3 regions of the Serratia sp. Ae19-1 genome follow, and region 1 is predicted to be linked to each of the others. Evidence: predicted binding sites of a transcription regulator. Region 1 holds the regulator's gene; each other region holds the start of a gene.

Region 1 (6,998 bases):
TAATCGGGCCATTATCGTCGCGCACAACGCCAACTTCGATCACAGCTTCCTGATGGCCGCGGCAGAACGCGCCGGGCTGAAGCGCAACCCGTTCCATCCGTTCGCCACCTTCGACACCGCGGCGCTGAGCGGCCTGGTGCTGGGCCAAACGGTGCTGGCCAAAGCCTGCATCGCCGCCGGCATGCCGTTCGACAGCAGCCAGGCGCACTCCGCGCTGTACGACACCGAGCAAACCGCCCTGCTGTTTTGTGAGCTGGTTAACCGCTGGAAACGCCTCGGCGGCTGGCCGCTGCCCGCCGCCGATCTCGCCGAATAAAACCAATGAAAAAGGCGGCCCAGTTTGCACTGGCGCCGCCCGTTACGCGATAACCGCAAGCTTGTCGATTAAGACTGCTGGTCTTCCTGCGCTTTATACTTTTCAGCCGTCTCTTTGATCAGCTGCTGCAGCTCGCCGCGCTGATACATTTCGATAATGATATCGCAACCGCCGACCAGCTCACCGTCAACCCACAGCTGCGGGAAAGTCGGCCAGTTGGCGTATTTTGGCAGCTCGGCGCGGATGTCCGGGTTCTGCAGAATATCCACGTAGGCGAAACGCTCGCCGCAGGCGGACAGCGCTTGCACAGCCTGTGCGGAGAAGCCGCAGCTCGGCAGCTTTGGCGAGCCTTTCATGTACAGCAGAATCGGGTTTTCAGCGATCTGGTGCTGAATTTTTTCAATTGTCGTCGTCATTTATTGCTTCCTCAAGCCACATTTCATGGCTACAACATGCATCACGCGCTCTATTGTAGCGGCTGGAACAGTCGCAAGAAAACGCCATCTTTTGCAAGGATATTCACCCGCCGCCGATCGCGTTTCACCGGCCACGTCATTCCGGTCAAAACATACGCTGAGAATAACATTTTTAATCCGACCATTTCACTAATATATTGCGCCGCGACGACGGCGCGGATTAATTATCCCACCCGCCATGGGTTGACGTTTTTTCATACACCAACAGGCTGATTTTAAACCAAAAAAAATGTCATTAACGTTTTCTCACAATATGGATTATTATTTCTGAGTTCTTCGCTGTTTTATATGGCGAAATTCGGGAATACTGTAACTCTTTCGATATCCGTTTCGGGGCCAAGGTTGGTGACGTCGACATGCGTTTAATTCTTACGCTCTTTGCGCTGCTGTTTACGCAGCTCTTCTTCAATTTGGCGCACGCTGCGCCACAGGCGCGTATTGCCGCCGAGCAGCGTAAAAGCCATGCCAATGAAGCGCGGCCCGATGACCGCAGAAAAAAGAAAGCGGATAAAGCCGCCAAGAAAGCCAAAGTGACGGCTCCCGAGAAAAAAACCAAGACCGCCAAGGCCAAAAGCGAGAAAAGCGCGAAAAAGATCGTCAGCGCCAAACCCAAGGCCAAAGCGCAGAAAACCGCCAAGATTAAAGTCACCCCGCCGAAAAAGGGCTACAAAAAAGGCTATGGCCGCCACCGCGAAGCCGGCATGGCCACCGCCAAGCTGGCGCGTGAAGAAAAGCCGTTGAAACTCAGCCCGGCGCACAAGAAACGCTACCAGCACGCCAAACAGACCGCGATGGCCAAGCTGATGGGCCAGATGGGCAAACCTTACCGCTGGGGCGGCAGCTCGCCGCGCACCGGCTTCGACTGCAGCGGCCTCATCTATTACGCCTATAAAGACGTGGTGAAAATCAAGATGCCGCGCACCGCCAACGAGATGTATCACCTGCGTGACGCGGCGCCTATCAAGAAAAGCGAGCTGGAAAGCGGCGATCTGGTGTTCTTCCGCATCAACAACCGCGGCGTGGCGGACCACGTCGGCGTCTACCTCGGCAACGGCAAATTCATCCAGTCGCCACGCACCGGCGAAGAGATCCGCATCAGCCAGCTCGACAACGACTATTGGCAGAACCACTACATCGGCGCACGCCGCGTAGTGACGCCGAAAACCATTCGTTAATTTCCCGCTCTGCGCGGTTGCGGCCCGGTCGCAACCGCCTGCTCAAGCTATCGCCCATCGCACTTCCCCACGCGCATTTCTCGCTTTTCCTCCTGTTTTTTATGATGAAAATTGTTAAGATTGAATGACCACAATAAAAAACGGCCCATCCGGCTCTCGCCCCGGCGGGAAGCACATGGCGCTGTAAAGGAGGAAGCAATGTCGTTTGAATTACCTGCATTACCGTATGAGAAAAACGCGCTCGAGCCGCACATCTCCGCCGAAACCCTGGAATACCACTACGGCAAACACCACAACACCTACGTGGTTAACCTGAACAACCTGGTGAAAGGCAGCGAGTTCGAGGGCAAATCGCTCGAAGAGATCATCAAGACCTCTAACGGCGGCGTGTTCAACAACGCGGCGCAGGTGTGGAACCACACCTTCTACTGGCACTGCCTGTCGCCACAGGGCGGCGGTGAACCGCAGGGCGAACTGGCGGCGGCGATCGTCAAGTCCTTCGGCTCTTTCGCTGCGTTCAAAGAGCAGTTCACCGATGCCGCCGTGAAAAACTTCGGCGCCGGCTGGACCTGGCTGGTGAAAAAACCGGACGGCGCGCTGGCGATCGTCAACACCTCTAACGCGGCAACCCCGCTGACCGGTGAAGACAAACCGCTGCTGACCGTTGACGTGTGGGAACACGCGTATTACATCGATTACCGCAATGCGCGTCCAAAATACCTGGAAAACTTCTGGGCGTTGGTCAACTGGACCTTCGCAGCGGAAAACCTGGCGTAAGCACCGGTTTCTGATGTGACGAGGCGCAGCCAGGCTGCGCCTTTTTTAGCGCCGGAGGGAAATCAGTTCAACGCGGCAACGAAGCTGAAAGCGATAATGACCGCCAGCGCGCAAACGGTGGTGAACAGCGACATCTTCAATTCGGTATCCATGACAACTCCTTTAAAATGGGCTTTCCTAAGGATAAAAGGCGTACAATTAGTACGTCAAATCATTTTCCCACAGTTCGCCGATAAAATCTTGTTATCATTTCCCGGTTTATAATATCGATTACCTCTTCCACTTTTGCTCAATATGCGACAAAATTCGCAGTTCACAACTGCGTACCGGCATCCATGCCCCTCCTGATTAAGCGCTGAAGACTTCAACACACTAAAAACTCAGTTTTCGCTTCTCTGGAGAAGGATCTACGTAGGCAAACGATTAACATCACACTTACATGCTGTAAACATGTGAGTTCAGGAGTCATTCCTTACATGGCAACGATTAAAGATGTGGCCAAACGCGCGGGCGTTTCCACCACCACCGTTTCGCACGTCATCAATAAGACTCGTTTCGTCGCCGAAGAGACCAAAGCGGCCGTGTGGGCCGCCATCAAAGAACTGCACTACTCGCCGAGCGCCGTGGCGCGCAGCCTGAAAGTCAATCACACCAAGTCGATCGGCCTGCTGGCCACCTCGAGTGAAGCCCCCTACTTCGCCGAAGTGATCGAAGCGGTGGAAAACAGTTGCTACAGCAAAGGCTACACCCTGATCCTGTGCAACTCGCACAACAACCTGGACAAACAGCGCGCCTACCTGGCGATGCTGGCGCAAAAGCGCGTCGACGGCCTGCTGGTGATGTGTTCCGAATACCCGGATCAGCTGCTGGGCATGCTGGAAGACTACCGTAACATCCCGATGGTGGTGATGGACTGGGGTGCGGCGCGCGGCGACTTCACCGACACCATCATCGATAACGCCTTCGAAGGCGGCTATCTGGCCGGCCGTTACCTGATAGAACGCGGCCACCGCGATATCGGCGCCATCCCAGGCCAGCTGTCGCGCAATACCGGCGGCGGCCGTCATCAGGGCTTTATGAAGGCGCTGCAGGAAGCGCAGATCGACATTCGCGAAGAGTGGATCGTGCAGGGCGACTTCGAGCCGGAATCCGGTTACAAGGCGATGCACCAGATCCTGTCGCAAAAACAGCGGCCGACTGCGGTATTCTGCGGCGGCGACATCATGGCGATGGGCGCCATCTGCGCCGCCGACGAACTGGGGCTGCGGGTGCCGCAGGATATTTCCGTGATCGGCTACGACAACGTGCGCAACGCCCGCTACTTCACCCCGGCGCTGACCACCATTCATCAGCCGAAAGAACGCCTGGGCGAAATGGCCTTCACCATGCTGCTGGATCGCATCATCAGCAAGCGCGAAGAGTCGCAGGTGATCGAAGTGCATCCGAAGCTGGTCGAACGCCGCTCGGTCGCCGACGGTCCGTTCATCGACTACCGCCGCTAATCCCCTGAGCCGGAAGCCTGCACGGCTTCCGGTGCCGCCTCGCTCAGCCACTCCTGATTCAGCGTCTCCCCATCGCCCAGATACGCCAGTAGCCAACTCATCGCCGGTGACGGTTTATCCTGCTGCCAGGTCAGGCAGCAAGGGCTGGCTGGAAACGGCTGCTGCAGCTGCAACGCCTTCAGCTCACCGCGCTGCACCAGCGGCAGCGCCCGATGTGCCGGCATCATGCCGACGCACAGCCCGGCGCACAAACAGTCGAGCGCCGACGTCCAGTCCGGCACCACCAGCCGCCGCTGGTTATCCAGCGTCCAGGTGACGCGCTTGGGCAAATTGCGCGAGGTGTCCTCCAGGCAGAGCGAAGGGTACGGCCGCAACTGATCGTCGTGCAGCGGCCCCGCCAGCTGCGCCAGCGGGTGTTGCGGGCTGACTACGCACAGCCAGTTCATATAGCCCATGTCGCGGAAGGCAAAACCGCCGCCGACCGGCACTGCACGCGTGGCGCCGATCGCCATGTCCGCCCTGCCGTCCGCCAGCGCATCCCAGACGCCGTTGAACACCTCGGGTTGCAGCATCAACTCGACGTCGGGGAAATGGCGATAGAAATCCAGCACCAGCTGGCGGCTGCGCTGCGGTTTGACGATGATATCTACCGCGATATTCAGCTGGCCGCGCCAACCGTTGGCCACCTGCTGACAGTGGCGGCGGGTGTCGAGCATTTTTTTGATAACAGCTCGCGCATCCTTGATAAACAGCGCGCCGGCCGGCGTCAGCTCCACATCGCGGTGACGCCGCTCAAACAGCGGCACCGCCAGCCATTGCTCCAGCTGCCGCACGGTATAACTCACCGCCGACGGCACCCGGTGCAGCTCCTGCGCCGCCGCGCTGAAACTGCCGGTGCGCGCTACCGCGTCGGCGACTTCAAGTGAATATTCAGACCACATCGCTTTGCCTTCAATTTTTTTAACAGCACTTTGCAAATATTACCGTTTCACAAGCAGAGATCCAGCCGGATACACTGGCCGGCGCTAAAAACCTGCGACACTAAAATATTAACGAGAAATACCATGCGAAATTCTTTTGGCTTTATGTTCTACCTCGCCGGCCTGAGCATGTTGGGTTATCTGGCGACCGATATGTATCTGCCTGCCTTCGGCGCCATGCGCGAAGAACTGCAAATCTCCGCCGGCGCCGTGAGCGCCAGCCTGAGCATCTTCCTGGCCGGCTTCGCCTTCGCGCAGCTGCTGTGGGGGCCGCTCTCCGATCGCCTGGGGCGTAAACCGGTATTATTGATTGGCCTGACGCTGTTCGCCCTCGGCTGCCTCGGCATGCTGTGGGTGGAAAACGCCCTGCAGCTGTGGATCCTGCGCTTTATTCAGGCCGTCGGCGTCTGTTCCGCCACCGCCATCTGGCAAGCGCTGGTGGTCGACCGTTACCGCGAAGGTCAGGCCAACCGCGTGTTCGCCACCATTATGCCGCTGGTGGCACTGTCACCGGCGCTGGCGCCGCTGCTTGGCGCCTGGCTGCTGAACCACGCCAGCTGGCGGGCGATCTTCGCCGCGCTGTTGGTGATCACCGCGCTGCTGCTGCTGCCGACGTTGATGCTCAAAGAGCGCGCCAAAACGCAACCCGCCGCCGACGCGCCGAAAAACGGCGTCAGCTTCTGGCAACTGTTGAAATCTCCGGTGTTCAGCGGCAACGTCGCGATGTACGCCGCCTGCTCGGCCGGTTTCTTCGCCTGGCTGACCGGTTCGCCGTTCATCCTCGGCGATATGGGCTATAGCCCGAGCGACATCGGTCTGAGCTATGTGCCGCAAACGCTGGCCTTCCTGCTGGGCGGCTACGGCTGCCGCGCCGCGCTCAAGCGCATCAATGGCAAAACTCTGCTGCCGTGGCTGCTGGTAGCTTATGGTGTCAGCATGGTGGCGCTGTATCTGGTGGCGACGCTGACCTCTCCGACGCTCACCACGCTGCTGATTCCATTCTGCGTGATGGCGCTGGTCAATGGCGCCGGCTACCCGATCATGGTGGCGAATGCGCTGATGCCGTTCCCGGAAAGCAGCGGCAAAGCCGCCGCGCTGCAAAATACGCTGCAGCTGGGGCTGTGTTTTGTGGCGAGCATGCTGGTATCGGCGTTTATTGCCCAGCCGCTGTTGGCGACGGTGACGGTAATGGTGTCTACGGTGATTCTGGCCGCGCTGGGGTATTTCCTGCAGCGGGGGAAAACGGCCGATGCGCAGCAAAAGGCGCAGCGGGAACATGCTAACTCAGCGTCATAATTGCCAAACTTAATAATCACTTAAAGAATATGCGTGCCGAGTGCGATTTACAGTTGAGTCGACGCCTCGGCACGCCTATACTCAAAAACAACCTTTTAAAGTAACACCTTATAATCTTTATATCTCAATTAGCGCTTGTGTACGCGTCTTGCGTCACACTCTTTTTAAGGATGCGTTCATCTCGCGCCATTTGCGCCGGGTAGCTTCTTAAAATTTCCTCTGTTCATAGTCGGATATCAGACGCCGCGGGCCTATTTTCCGCCGGTAAACGTATGCACCCGCAGAAATTGTCTAAGCTGTTTCCTAACGGGTCATCAGTCAGAAGAAGGTGATGGAGAAGCTATGAGTTCATCGTGTATAGAAGATCTGAGTATCCAGGACAATCAGTGGTACCGTATCGCGCATGAAATGCTCGGCCTGGCCGGCATTGAAATCAACGGTTCGCGCCCCTTCGATATTCAGGTTAAAAACCCCGA
Region 2 (6,998 bases), on a different contig from region 1:
TCTGTACCATCTGTATTTTGCCGGCGAGTGGTTCAGCCTACTCTCTTACGCGCATAAACCGGCGGGCGGGCGCGGGGCGGACACCACCTTTTTCGTCGAGCGGGTAGAGCCGCAGGATGGCGGGGTGTTCGTGATTGAATGGGATGCCTACAGCGTGGGGCCGGACGGGCGCGAGCCGCGCGTGGCGGCTCCGCCGGTTCTGGTTGTCGCGGTGAGCTGGCAGGACGCGCCGCTGCAGCTGCCCACGGCGAATAACCGCATGACCGTGCGCTTGCCCAACGCCACGGCATGATGCTTAAGGCAGCACCCTGACTTCGCCGTTCTGCAGGGTCAGCACGGCGATCGGGCTGCCGGAGAAGCATTCCCTGAACGTCCAACCGCTGGGCCGAAACGCCGCCGCTGGCAGCCCGGCTTGCCACTCCTCCCACTGCACGGCCGGCTGATCCGGCGGCAAAAAGAAGGTGACCAGCCAACCGGCTTCGCAGCGTACCGTTTGGCCGCTCGGGCGGGTAAAGGTATGCGCGCTCGCCAGCTCCATCACCGGCGGTGAAACCTCGAAGGCGACGATCGGCACGCCGGCCACGTTTTGCGGCTGAGGGAAGCGCACTGCGGTGACGCCGTTCATCGTAACGGGGCTGTTTTCGCTGCCGGGCAGGCGCGGATCCTGCCGGTTTACCCAACTTCCTTTTGGCAGCGCGATCTCACCAAACGGCCTGGCCTCGTCGAGCGTCAGGTAGCTGCGTTGGTTCCAACGATCTTCAGCCCGTTGGCTCTTGATATCCTGGATGAGGGTGCCGATCAGCGCCAGCATGCATGCCACCGGGTACACCGCCAGCGCCGAGGCGAGCAGATAGCCGCCCCAGGAGAGCGGCGGACGCGGGCGGCCGCAGCGGGCGGCGACGTAGCGCCAGCCCCACCAGGCGATCAGGATGCCGGCGAGCAGCAAGGCCAACAACAGCGCCAGCAGCCCCGCGACGCCGGCGCCATAACCTAACAGCATGGCAAGTTCCTCATGTTCACGGCGTGGTGGCGCGGTAGCGAACGAAGTAAGGCAGCGCCGGGGTATCCCGGGCGTCGTCGTAGTGGCTTTCCGGTTCGACCACGGTCTGGCGTGCGTCGTCGCGCCCGTTGTAGCGATACTCCAACGGTTGCCGGTAGCGCACGTCGGATGAACGCAGATCGAAAATCAGCGAGAGACGCGCATCGCCGTTATCCGTTTGGGCAACCAGCTTGTCGTTGCCCGCCCACAGCTGATACAGCGATTTATCGCCATTTTCCAGCAGTGCCGTCAGCTGCCCATCGGGCTGATAGCGCAGGAGCTGATACAGCCCTCTGTCCAGCGTCTGCGCGATCAGGTAGATGCCGCCATCCGGGGCCTGCGCGCTTTCGTTCACGCGCACCAGTAGCCAATGCCATTCAGTCATCTCGCCGGTTTTGCCGTTAACGGCGATGTGCAACGCGCCGGATCCGAGCACCGGGTTCATCCAGAACAGCACGCGATCGCCATCAACGGCGGTAAAGATCTCGGGCATGGATTTGCGAGCAGCTTTGCCGAAACGCGTCGATGACTCTTCCTCGCCGCGCTCAAAGCCCAGCAGCTGCCGCTCGTCCAGCAGCGCCGGCAGATTCAGCGTCTGTCGCCAATGGGCGCCGAAGTCCGGGCTGTAGAAAATGCCCTCGGTGCTGATGAAATACAGCGCGCGTTTTCCCGGCAGCGCCACCAGTTTGCCGCCGATCAAGGACGGGAGATTGTCATCGCCTTCCGCCCAGGGGAGCAGCGGTCCGATGGTGCCCCGCTGCACATCGACCAGCCGGCGCCCTTTGGACAGAAAAAGCACGCACTCTTGCGCGCTGCAAACCGCATCGTGGATCGATTCGTCGAGCTCCCCCAGCATTTGCAATCCCTTTGGGCCGACGAACAGCACCTGGCTGAGGTAGTTGGCCGCCCAGCCGTAAAAGCTGTTGTAGGCGCTGGTCTCACTTCTTTTGCTGGTGAGCAGCAGAGCGCCGTCCTGTGCCGGGTAGCTGTGGATGAGATCGTAGCGGGCTATCGTCGGCAACGCCTCGTCGCCCTGGGTCCATTGCCACTGTGCGTAGCGTTGCTCAGGAGCGAGGAAATAAAAGCCCAGCGCGCTGGCCAAAAACAGCGTCAGGATGAGAAGAGGTCTTTTATAAAGCGCTAACGTCATCATTTCAGCTCCGTCACCTGTTCCTGCCGCCATAGCCTGCGGCGCAGAGTGCGCAGGTATTTGAACGTCTTAAACGTGCGGTGCTGGTCAAAAGCGTAGAGGCGGCAGATCTGGGCGAAGCCCTCGATCAGCAGCGCCAGGCCGCTGACCATCAGCATCATCAGCAGCAGAATCGGCGGCAACTCGCTGGCGAGGCGCTTCAGGGTCCAGGCATCCAGGTGAAAGCCGGCTGGGGTATCGGCGTTATCCCACACTATCAGGGCGAGCATAATGCACATCATGATCGCGCCGAGAATGAAGACGGCGCGTGCGCACAGGTTAAGGCCGGCTTCGGTGAAGTAGCGATTGCCGCCGATGAGATAGGTCTGGCGGTCGCGGTGATTGATGATTCCACGCACCTTGGGCAACTCGGGAATGACGTCGTTCTCGCAGTACAACACCTGCAGCGGGTCGCCTTTGGCGATGAAAAGCGGATGTTGCCGACGAAATACCGGATGCAGTTTGGTATTGGGGACGTTGAGCGCGCGGGTCGTCAACGCGAAGTGCGTATCCTTCTGACGCCACGCATAAGTGTCCAAATACTGCACCTGCCGCGGGAGCTCATATTGGCAGAGTTCGTAGCTCAGGGCGTTGACCGTCTCGATGCCGGAGGCCTCGACGCCGTTCGGAAGGGGAGGCGCGGTCTGCAGCGGTGCGGTCGCCGGCACGGTGTCTGCGCGGGCGGCCCGGTATTTGATGCCGGGGATTTTCAGGCTGAGTGAGCCGGGTGGCGTGACGTCTTGCCCCAGCAGCACGCGATCCAGCGCCCTGAGCAGGCGTCTGCGGCCGCGGTGCCCGATCAGCAGAAGCTCTGAACCGACGAACAACACCATGCCGACACCGATAAGGCCGGCGATGATGGCGATAAAGAACAGGACGATGGTCAGCCAGGAGTCTTCCCGGTCCATGATGAAAAAGCCCGCTGGGAAACCGCCGGCCAGCACGATGCCCAGCAGCAGCAGGGCAAAGTATTTCAGCTTGTATTTCAGCGTTCTGTCGGGCTCCAGCCGGCCTTTCGTGCCGTGCAGCAGCCAGTGCAGCCAGTAGCTGCCGTCCCGCAGGCGGTGAGCGCCGATCTTCACCCGATCGCCGGCGGCGAGCGTGGCCAGCAGGTTTTCGCTGTCGCTGAAGTCGTCGCGGTAAAAAAAGAACGTCTGGCCGGAAGCGATGAGCCTCACCAGGTTGTCGGGCGCCGTCTGTTGGCAGGCGCATTGCTCGACGGTCACATGAAAAAATTGGGTTTGCATGTCATTCCCTGTCAGCGGGCGTGGCCCGAAAATTCATCCCTGGCGCCGGGTATTCAGCGCTTTTTCATCCACGGCAGCATGCGCACCAGCGCATTGTCCTTGACGATGTAGTGGTGGAACAGCGCGGCGGCGGCATGCAGGCCGATCAGCCAGTAGCCGAATGACGCCAGCGTTTTGTGCCAGCCGATAATCATCCGCGCCTGCGGCCGATCGGCCACCTCGGCGAACGGCATCGGCAGGCCGAACAGGTACCACTCTTTGCCGCCCAGATAGCGCGAATACACTCCCAGCACCGGTAGCGTCAACAGCAGCAGGTAAATCAGGGTATGCGTCAGATGCGCCAGGCCGGTTTGCCACTTCGGCGGCTTGGGCGTGATAGCGGGCGAGGCGTGACGCCAGCGCAGGAACAGGCGGGCGATCATCAGCGCAAACACCGTCACGCCGCAGCTGAAGTGGGTGACGACCAGCACGTACCACGGCGCGCTGCCCGGCTCGGCAAAGCCCCGCAGCTCGATGGCGGCGCAGGTGATGACCAGCAGGATCGCCACCAGCCAGTGCAGGCGGATTTGCCACGGCATGTAGGTGTTTGGCACCGGGTTACCTTCTGATGTTAAAGGGTCTGTGCGCCGATGGTAACGAAATGTTACAGGCGAGGAAAGCGCCTGCATGCAGTTTAAGCAAAATGCCAGGGGGATAGGCTTATTAAGCTATGAATTTAGTGGGTTAAGTGCCTGGCGGCAGGGGAGACAGTTAGCATCGTAAGTTGTGAAGTTAATGCGCGGTAGGTTCAGAGGCTGGCAGCTTATTAAGCGATGAGACGGGGGGCGCCGCAGCCCCGCTGCGGCGCCCTGGGGTCAGTTTAATTTGGCCTTGGCGAAATCGCTGCCGTTCACGTCCACCACATAGCCGCTCAGGTTGCTGCGGGTGGCGTAGAACACCTTGCCGGTGGCCAATGGCAGCCACGGCGCCTGTTTGGCGAAGATCACCTGCGCCTGTTGATACAGCTTGGCGCGCGCCTGCGGCTGGTTTTCCTGGATCGCCTGCTGGATCAGTTTGTCGTAATCCTTATCGCACCAGCGCGCCACGTTGGCGCCGCTCTGCACGCCGGCGCAGCCGAGCAGGGTGGCGAAGTTATCCGGATCGCCGTTGTCCGACACCCAACCGTAAAGCGCGCTCTGCTGTTCACCTTTGCGCAGCCCGGCCAGATACTGGCCCCACTCCCAGGTGACGATCTTGGCCTTCACGCCCACCTTCGCCCAGTCGCTCTGAATCATCTCGGCGATGCGCTTCGAGTTCGGGTTGTAGGGGCGCTGTACCGGCATCGACCAGATGTCGGTCTCAAAGCCCTGCTCCAGCCCGGCCTGCTTCAGCAGTTCGCGCGCCTTCTGCGGATCGTAGGCGTACTCCGGCAGTTTATCGTTGTAGCCCAGCATGCCCGGCGGCAGCAGCGAATTGGCCGGGGTGCCGCTGTCTTTGAACACGGCGGCGACGATCGCTTTCTTGTCTACCGCGTAGCTCAGCGCCTGGCGCACCAGCAGGTTGTCGAACGGTTTTTTCTGGGTGTTGAACGCCAGATAGCCGACGTTCAGCCCGGTAATATCGTGCAGCTGCAGGTTGCTGTCGGCCTTGATGGCGGCGAATTGTTCCGGCAGCGGTGCCGGGATGATCTGGCATTCGTTGGTTTTCAGCTTGGCCAGCCGGGTTTGCGGATCCGGCGTAATGGAGAAGATCAGATGCTTGCTGGCCACTTCGCCCTGCCAGTAGTGCGGGTTGGCGATGTAGCGGATCAGCGAATCCTGCTTGTACTGCTGCAGCGCGAACGGCCCGGTGCCGATCGGCCAGTTGTCGACGTATTCCGGCGTGCCCTTTTTCAACATCGCGTCGGCGTACTCGGCGGACAGGATCGAGGCGAAATCCATCGCCCAATCGGCGACGAAGGCGGCGTTGGGCTGGCTCAGCGTGAAGCGCACGTGATGCTCGTCCACCGCTTCCACCTTGGTGATCAGCTTGTCCAGGCCCATGTCGGTGAAGTATTCATAATTGCCGCCGGAAACCTTGTGGTAGGGGTTAGCGGGATCCTTCTGCCGCATCACGGTGAACACCACGTCTTCGGCATTGAAGTCGCGCGTTGGGGTGAAGTATTTGTTGCTGTTGAATTTCACCCCCTGGCGCAGGGTGAAGGTGTAGGTCTTGCCGTCCGGGCTGACGCTCCACTCGGTGGCCAGCGAAGGAGCGGGCGTTTTATCGCTTTCACGCAGCGTTACCAGCCGGTTGTACAGCACCTGTGAGGTGGCGATAAAGGTCGGCCCGGAGCTGGAAAGCTGTGGGTTGAACGATTCCGGCGAGGCGACGGTGCAGTACACCAGCGCATCGGAAGCGGCCAGCGCGCCGCCCGCCGACAACAGGCCGCAGCCGGCCAGCGCCAATCCGGCGATAGGGTGTTTTAAAAACGTCAAGGCAAGATCCTCAGGTGGAATGGGCCGTTACCGGCGAATTGATTTAACTATAGATAACGGATGGCGAGACGGGGAACAAGCCTCTCATCTGCGCATTCTGTGCGCCCCGCATTGCTTGCCTTTACGGCGTAGATCTACACTGCGGGACAATCACTCACTCGCAAGGATTTCCCGATGAGCCACTTTCGCCCTGTCGCCCTCGAACATGCCAGCCGCCTGCTGAACCACGGGCCGACGGTCTTGATCACCAGTCGCAGCCGCGACGGCGCCAAACGCAACGTGATGGCCGCCGCCTGGTCGATGCCGGTGGAGTTCAGCCCACCGCGCATCGCCATCGTGGTCGATAAAGGCGCACACAGTCGGCAGATGATCGAAGAGAGCGGCGCATTCGGTATTTGCGTGCCGGCGGCGATGTTCATCGACGCCACCTACGCGGTCGGTAGCGTGTCCGGGCTGGACGACGACAAGTTCTCCCGCTTCCACATCGCCGCAGCGCCGAGCGCCACGCTGCAGGTGCCGCTGATCGAACAGGGCTGCGTGGCGTGGCTGGAGTGTCGGTTGCTGCCGGAAAGCGGCGCGCAGGAAAAATACGACACCTGTTTCGGTGAGGTGCTGAGCGCGGCGGCGGACGAACGGGTATTCCAACAGGGGCGCTGGCACTTCACCGCCGCCAATGCGGATCTGCACACCATTCATCATCTGGGGGCGGGCAATTTCGTGCGCAGCGGCGAGACGCTGCGGGCCAAACCGCTTTAATCGGCCTTGCGTCTGCGGTCAGCATCATAGCGCTCGCGGGCGGCGTCCAGCTCGGGGAAATGGTATTCCGCCCACTTATCCAGCGCCGCCAGCGTCTCGACCAGCGAGCAGGCGACGGCGCTGAGCCGGTATTCCACATGCGACTGATTCTTTTCACTTAAATCCAGCCGTTCGAGCAGCCCATTGCGTTCCAATTGACGCAGCGTTTGTGTCAGCACCTTCTGCGAAATGCCGTCGATGCGGCGCAGCAGCTCGCCGTTGCGCATCGGGCGTTGTGCCAGCGCAGGCAGGATCAGCATCACCCACTTGCC
Region 3 (6,998 bases), on a different contig from region 1:
GGCGGCGATAAACACCAGTTGATAGCGCGCCGGGAAGGCGGTGCCGTCACTCAACAACAGCGGTATCGACAGCACACCGGCCAGGGTAATCGCCCCGCGCACCCCGGCGAACGACGCCACCCACAGCTCACGCGTGCTGTAATCGCCGAACTGCAGCGGGCGCTTTTTCATAAAGCGGTTGCTGGTTTTCTTCATTACCCACAGCCAGGTGAAGCGCAGCACCAGCAGCGCGGCGTAGATGGTGGCCACGTCGGCGAACAGGTACCAGGTCTGAATCGTCGGATCCAGCTCCGCCTGCAGGATAGAGGTCTCGAGAATGCCCGGCAGCTGCAGGCCCAACATGATGAACACCATGCCGTTGAACACGAACTCCAGCATCGCCCATACGCTGTTGGCGCGCAGGCGCATCGCCAGCGGCGCGTTGCGGATCACGCCGGACTGGCTGATGGTCATCCCCGCCGCTACCGCCGCCAGGATGCCGGAGACGCCGATATGTTCGGCGATCAGATAAGAGGCGAACGGCAGCAGCAGCAGGAACACGATCTGGGTCGCCGGATCGTCGCCGCTCCAGCGGCTCATCACCCGCAGCGATTTACTGTAGGTCCAGGTGACCGCCACACCGGCCAGCAGGCCGCCGATCGCCACTTTGAGGAACTCCAGGGTTGCGCCGCCCACGGTGAACACCATGGTGCCCATCGCCACCGCGATGGCGAACTTGAGCGACACCAGGCCGGAGGCGTCGTTCATCAGCGCCTCGCCCTCGAGCACGCCCATGATCGGCTTGGGAATGCGCCCTTTACCGACGATGCCGGACAGCGCCACGGCGTCGGTCGGCGACAGCACCGCCGCCAGCGCGAAGGCCGCCACCAGCGGAATGCCCGGCACCATGGCGTAGATCAGATAGCCAACGCCGACCACGGTGATCAGCACCAGCACCAGCGCCAGGCCGAGGATTTCACGCCCGTGATGCAGGAACTCGCGCGTCGGCGTTTTCCAGCCGTCGGCGAACAGCAGCGGCGGGATGAACAGTACCAGGAACAGTTCGGGATCAAAGTCGACGTGCAGCCCGAAGTGCGGCCAGGCCAACAGCGCCCCGATGGCGATTTGCATCAGCGGCAGCGGCACCTGGAACGGCAACATGCGCGTCACCACCCCGGACAGGGAGACCACCAGGATCAAAATGAGGATTGTAAAAAAGATTTCCATGCTTTCCTTAGACTCTACGATTCAGACGACATCGGCTCAGGGCCTGCGTTGGTCCCGATAGTAGATCACTTTTTTTACAGCGGTTAAAGCTTGTTGTGCCTTTCAAAACGCGGTGCAGAGCAGAAGAAGACTTATCTTAAGAAGGGAGATGCCGTGCATGCTTCCCCCGCCCGCCGGGCGAGGGAAACGAGGCGTGATTAAATCGCCCAGCCGCCGGCGTAAAACGCCACCAGCGCTACGGCGATCAGCACGGTGCCGATGTTCAGCTTGCGCCATTCGCCGGAGAAGATGCGGCCGATGACCAGCGAGCTGAAACCCAGCATGATGCCGGTGACGATGTTGCAGGTCAGCACGATGAATACCGCGCACAGCAGGCCGGCCATCGCATCGACGAAGTCGTTGAAGTCCAGCTTGGTGACGTTGCTCAACATCAGCAGGCCGACGTACATCAACGCCGGTGCAGTGGCATAGACCGGCACCAGATAGGCCAGCGGCGACAGGAACAGGATCAGCAGGAACAGAATGCCGACCACGGTGGCGGTCAGGCCGGTCTTGCCGCCCGCGGCGGTGCCGGCGGCGGACTCGATGTAGACGGCGGCGGGTGCGGCGCCCACCAGGCCGGAGAAGATGCTGCTCAGGGAATCCGAGGTCAGCGCCTTGCCACCGCTGATGATCTGCCCGTCTTTATCCAGCAGGTTGGCCTGCCCGGCCACCGCGCGGATGGTACCGGTGGCGTCGAACACCGCGGTCATCACCAGCGCCAGCACGCTCGGCAACACCACCGGCTGCAGCGCGCCCATGATATCCAGGCTGAAGATCAACGATTTGCCGTCAGCGTCCGCCAGGCTCGGCATGGCGAACAGCCCCTGGTATTTCACCGCCGGATCGAAGATCAGACCGATGATGGAAATGGCGATGATCACCAGCAGAATGCCGCCGGGCACGCGCAGTTTCTCCAGCCCGAAGATCACCGCCAGACCGACCAACGTCATCACCACCGGGAAGGAGGTGAAGGCACCGAGCGCTACCGGCAGGCCATCCAGCGGGTTCTTCACCACCAGGCCGACGCCGTTGGCGGCGATCAGCAGCAGGAACAGGCCGATGCCGATGCCGGTGCCGTGCGCCACGCCCATCGGCAGGTTGCGCAGGATCCAGGCGCGAATGCCGGTCACCGAGATGACGGTAAACAGCACGCCCATCAGGAACACTGCGCCCAGCGCCACCGGGATGCTGATGTGTTGGCCCAGCACCAGGCTGAACGCGGTGAAAGCGGTCAACGAGATCGCACAGCCGATGGCCATCGGCAGATTAGCCCACAACCCCATCAACAGCGATCCCAGACCAGCCACCAGGCAGGTGGAGACGAACACCGCCGCCGGCGGGAAACCCGCCTTGCCCAGCATGCTCGGCACTACGATCACCGAGTACACCATCGCCAGGAAGGTGGTCAGCCCCGCCACCACTTCCTGGCGCACGCTGCTGCCGCGCGCGGAAATTTTAAAATAGCCATCAAGCCCGCCGGTTGGTTTTGCGGCGTGGTTCGCTTGAGAGTTCGACATAGGTTACTTCCCCTGTGTTTCATGAATCGGCCCGTCGCAGCAGGCCTGTAATCTCGCCCGCGCCTGATCGCCACGTAATCGTTTACGTCACGTTCCGCTTCCTTGCCCTTCCGTCGCACCGCCAACGGCGATGCGCACCAAGGCAAACGTTTAACTCGCAGCGCGCGGTACGGGTGATTTATGGTGGTTTATTCAAGGCAAACGATTATCCTGCCTTCCCTAGCGTCTAATCAACTAAAGATCGCGGCAAATTATGCAGAAAATGACGGGAATGGCTTCTGCACGAAAAGACGGGGCGACCGGACGCCCCGAGCGACATCTTCCACGACGACATTATTGCGTCTGCACCGCACTGGGATCCATGTACATCAGCTCCCAGATATGGCCGTCCAGATCCTGGAATCCGTGGCCGTACATCACGCCATAATCCCGCGGCTGGTGGTAGGTATTGCCGCCGCCGGCGATCGCCTTGCGCACCAGTTCGTCGACCGCCGCCCGGCTGGGTTGCGACAGACAAACCAACACCTCGGTGGCCTGCCTGGCGTCGCCGATCGGATTTGGGGTAAACATGCTGAATTTGTCGTGGGTCAGCAGCATCACGTAAATCGTATCGCTGACCACCATGCAGGCGGCGGTATCGTCGGTAAATTGCGGGTTGAAACTGAATCCCAACTGGGTGAAAAACGCCATCGAGGCGGGCAGATCGCGTACCGGCAGATTAACGAAGATTTGCGTAGCCATGGGCTACCTCCGATGAAGAATGACCTCATCGAGTATAGCCCATCGCTTTAACTCAGCAGATCGTAAGGGCCGCCCTGCTCCAGCGCCCGTTGATAGGCCGGCCGGGCATGAATGCGCTGCAGGAAGCCGCGCAGTTTCGGGCAATTGTCCAGCGCACCGCGCGCCGCCATCGCCTCCAGCGGGAAACTCATCTGGATGTCCGCCGCACTGAAGTCGTTGCCGACGAACCAGCTGCCCTTGTTCAGGTACTGCTCAAGGTACTCGCAGTGCGGCGCGATCTGCTTGTCGAGGTATTCGCGCTGCACGCCTTTGCCGATCGCGCCCGCCACCGGCCGCAGCAGCCACGGGATCGGCGGCTGGCCGAGACGGCTGAACACCAGTTTCATCACCAACAGCGGCATCAGCGATCCTTCCGCGTAGTGCAGCCAGTAGCGGTATTGCTGACGCGCGTGGAAATCGGTCGGCATGAACATGCCTTGCGCGTCATAGGCTTCCTGCAAATATTCGATAATGGCGCCGGATTCCGCCAGCGTCAGATCGCCGTCGACGATCACCGGCGATTTGCCCAGCGGGTGGATCTTTTTCAGCGCCGGCGGCGCCAGCATGGTGTTCGGATCGCGCTCGTAGCGTTGCACCTGATAGGGCACGCCCAACTCTTCCAGAAACCACAGAATGCGCTGCGAACGCGAGTGATTGAGATGATGAACAATGATCATGACGAGGCTCCTGTCCGTTGCCACACCAGCTCGCCAACCTGCAAGCCGTTGCCGAGCTGCAGCGGAACCGTGCGCAACGTCAGCCGATCGCCGCTGAAAGCGTAAAAGCGTACCTGACGGCTGCCGATCCAGTTGGGGAACGAACAGCCTTCGACCTGATGCACCACCTGCAGCTCGCTTTCCTCCACCTGATAGCGGCCGAAGTAGCAAATCATATTGATGAAAGCGGTATGGATCTCGCGTTCGGACCCCTGCGCCAAATCAGCGGCGGCGAAACGCGGCCGCACGGCGCTGTAGAGCTGCGCCGCCATCGTGCCATTGGCCTCATAGTGGATGCGCCCCAACACCTGCTCACCCAGCGGATAATTCAACTCGCCATCCTGATTTTTAAACGCCGACGACACCAGCGCCCAGCTGCCGATAAACGCGTTTACCGTCATCAGTCTTCTCCGGTTAAGGATCGTCTGTAAAGGGTAGTGATGATTTTTACCGCGCGCCAGCGGGTGAAAAACAATCAATTTATTTGAATGAAATACTCAAAACTCTCCGATTTTTTATTCCGACCTGCCGCACTACTATTTAACACATCGAGAGAAAACGAGCTCTCACCCAATCAATACGCTGAGGAATACATCATGAAAAACGTCAAAATTTTTGCTACCGCTGCACTGCTGGCTACCGCTTCTTTCGCTACCTTCGCCGCTGACCTGCCAACCAGCCAGCCTGCCGCAGACGCTCAGAAAATCGGCGTAGTCTCCGTGAGCGGCGCCGCCAACCTGAGCGCGCTGGAAAGCGAACTGGCCAGCAAAGCCGCCGCATCGGGCGCCAGCTCATACCGCATCGTCGCCGCCGGCGGTCAGAACAAACTGTACGGCACCGCAGAAATCTTCAACTGATCGTCTGATCGTCGAACAGCTAACCGACGGAAGAAAGAAGCCCCGCAAGGGGCTTTTCTCGTTTTAGCGGGCATCAAAGCGTGCCGCCAGCTTCTGCAGGCGAAACTGCTCGGTGATGTAATCGACGAATACCCGGGTTTTGGTCGGCAAAAATTTGGTGGTGGGAAAATAGAGGTAGACGCTGCCGCGATCGACATACCAGCCCGGCAGAACCCGCACCAGACGGCCTCTTTCCAGATAAGGCGCCGCATTCGGCATGCCGATCAGCGCGATGCCCACCCCCATCTCCGCCGCCCGCGCGGCCGCTTCCGGTTCGTTGACCGTCATCGTGACCGACATCGCCGGCGCCCGCTGCTCATTGACCGCGTTGCGCAGCGGCTGATGGCGGATACGCCCGGTTTGCGGCGAGCGGATAAAGATGCCCGCATGTTCCGCCAACTGCTCCGGCTCCGTCAGCAGCGGCCGCTGCCGCAGATACTCCGGCGAGGCCACCAACACCCCATGAGCCGGCGCCAGCTCACGCGCGATGATGCCCTGCGCCAATTCGATGCCGCCGCCCAATGCCGCATCGAAGTGCTCACCGATCAGATCGACCTGACGGTTGTCGAAATGCCAGTCCGGCACGATCGCCGGATAACGCGCCAGAAAGTCCGGCAGCATCGGCAAGACGAAATGCAGACCAAAGGCGGTGCCCATGCTGACCTTCAGCCCGCCGGCCGCCGCGCCGCCGCCGCTGCTCAGCCCTTTCAATGCGCACTGGATCGATTGCAATCCGCCGCTCACCTCGCTGAGAAAACGCTCCCCCGCCTCGGTGAGGATCAGCTTGCGGGTATTGCGCTGAAACAGCCGCACGCCAACCACCGCTTCCAGCCGGGTGACATTCTTGCTCACCGCCGCCGGGCTGATGCCCAGCTTGCGGCCGGCGGCGGAAAAGCTGCCGTTTTCCGCGCTGCTGACGAAGCACTCCAGATGTCCCAGCATGTTTTTCCTCTATGGATTTTAAACTTATGGTTTGAACTGATTATAGCTCTTTGTGGCTAGTTACCGTGCGGGCGATCCCAGATACTGGCCGTAACGGTTTTCCCTTACCCACTCTGGAGACACAGCATGACCACAGCACAAACTCTGCAAGGTAAAGTCGCATTCGTTCAGGGCGGCTCGCGCGGCATCGGCGCCGCCATCGTTAAACGGCTGGCGAGCGAAGGCGCCGCCGTCGCCTTTACCTACGCCGCCTCGGCCGATCGCGCCGACGCGGTGGTGAACGCCATCACAGCCGCCGGCGGCAAAGCCCTCGCCATCAAGGCCGACAGTGCCGATGCGGCGGCGCTGCAGCAGGCGGTGCGCCAGGCGGTGAACCTCTTCGGCAACCTGGATATTCTGGTGAATAACGCCGGGGTATTTACGCTGGGCGGCACCGAAGAGCTGGCGCTGGACGACCTGGACCGCATGCTGGCGGTCAACGTGCGCAGCGTGTTCGTCGCCAGCCAGGAAGCGGCGCGCCACATGAACGACGGCGGCCGCATCATCCACATCGGCAGCACCAACGCCGAGCGCGTGCCGTTCGGCGGCGCCGCGGTCTATGCGATGAGCAAATCGGCCCTGGTCGGTTTGACCAAAGGCATGGCGCGCGATCTCGGCCCGCGCGGCATCACCGTCAATAACGTGCAGCCCGGCCCGGTGGACACCGAGATGAACCCGGACGCCGGCGAGTTCGCCGATCAACTCAAGCAGTTGATGGCGATCGGCCGCTACGGCAAAGATGAAGAGATCGCCGGCTTCGTCGCCTACCTGGCCGGCCCGCAGGCGGGTTATATCACCGGCGCCAGCCTGAGCATCGACGGTGGTTTCTCGGCGTAACCGTCCCTAAAATGCAAAAAGCC

What was found. The regulator PurR, encoded in region 1, represses purine synthesis genes. The targets are predictions, from matches to a motif close to CANGCAAACGTTTGCNTG.
Region 2: a site for PurR is predicted at 4,127-4,144, ahead of cybB (cytochrome b561). Genes of this name have one in related genera too.
Region 3: a site for PurR is predicted at 2,905-2,922, ahead of AAIE04_RS06345 (NCS2 family permease). Genes of this name have one in related genera too.

What each region holds. Positions count from the first base shown of each region.
Region 1 covers NZ_JBCHWD010000006.1:301,162-308,159, reverse strand. The annotation lists gene rnt (ribonuclease T) at 1-316, shown strand, start outside; gene AAIE04_RS18805 (Grx4 family monothiol glutaredoxin) at 385-732, opposite strand; gene AAIE04_RS18800 (C40 family peptidase) at 1,149-1,967, shown strand; gene sodB (superoxide dismutase [Fe]) at 2,166-2,744, shown strand; gene cydH (cytochrome bd-I oxidase subunit CydH) at 2,807-2,896, opposite strand; gene purR (HTH-type transcriptional repressor PurR) at 3,221-4,246, shown strand; gene punR (DNA-binding transcriptional activator PunR) at 4,243-5,187, opposite strand; gene punC (purine nucleoside transporter PunC) at 5,311-6,522, shown strand; gene cfa (cyclopropane fatty acyl phospholipid synthase) at 6,865-6,998, shown strand, end outside.
Region 2 covers NZ_JBCHWD010000001.1:55,738-62,735, forward strand. The annotation lists gene AAIE04_RS00290 (hypothetical protein) at 1-292, shown strand, start outside; gene AAIE04_RS00295 (hypothetical protein) at 296-1,000, opposite strand; gene AAIE04_RS00300 (hypothetical protein) at 1,017-2,192, opposite strand; gene AAIE04_RS00305 (hypothetical protein) at 2,189-3,475, opposite strand; gene cybB (cytochrome b561) at 3,529-4,053, opposite strand; gene AAIE04_RS00315 (ABC transporter substrate-binding protein) at 4,330-5,931, opposite strand; gene AAIE04_RS00320 (flavin reductase family protein) at 6,106-6,687, shown strand; gene AAIE04_RS00325 (winged helix-turn-helix transcriptional regulator) at 6,684-6,998, opposite strand, start outside.
Region 3 covers NZ_JBCHWD010000002.1:197,651-204,648, forward strand. The annotation lists gene AAIE04_RS06340 (Na+/H+ antiporter) at 1-1,206, opposite strand, end outside; gene AAIE04_RS06345 (NCS2 family permease) at 1,404-2,765, opposite strand; gene AAIE04_RS06350 (VOC family protein) at 3,099-3,506, opposite strand; gene AAIE04_RS06355 (glutathione S-transferase family protein) at 3,554-4,222, opposite strand; gene AAIE04_RS06360 (lipocalin-like domain-containing protein) at 4,219-4,662, opposite strand; gene bhsA (multiple stress resistance protein BhsA) at 4,858-5,118, shown strand; gene AAIE04_RS06370 (LysR family transcriptional regulator) at 5,182-6,099, opposite strand; gene AAIE04_RS06375 (3-oxoacyl-ACP reductase family protein) at 6,226-6,975, shown strand.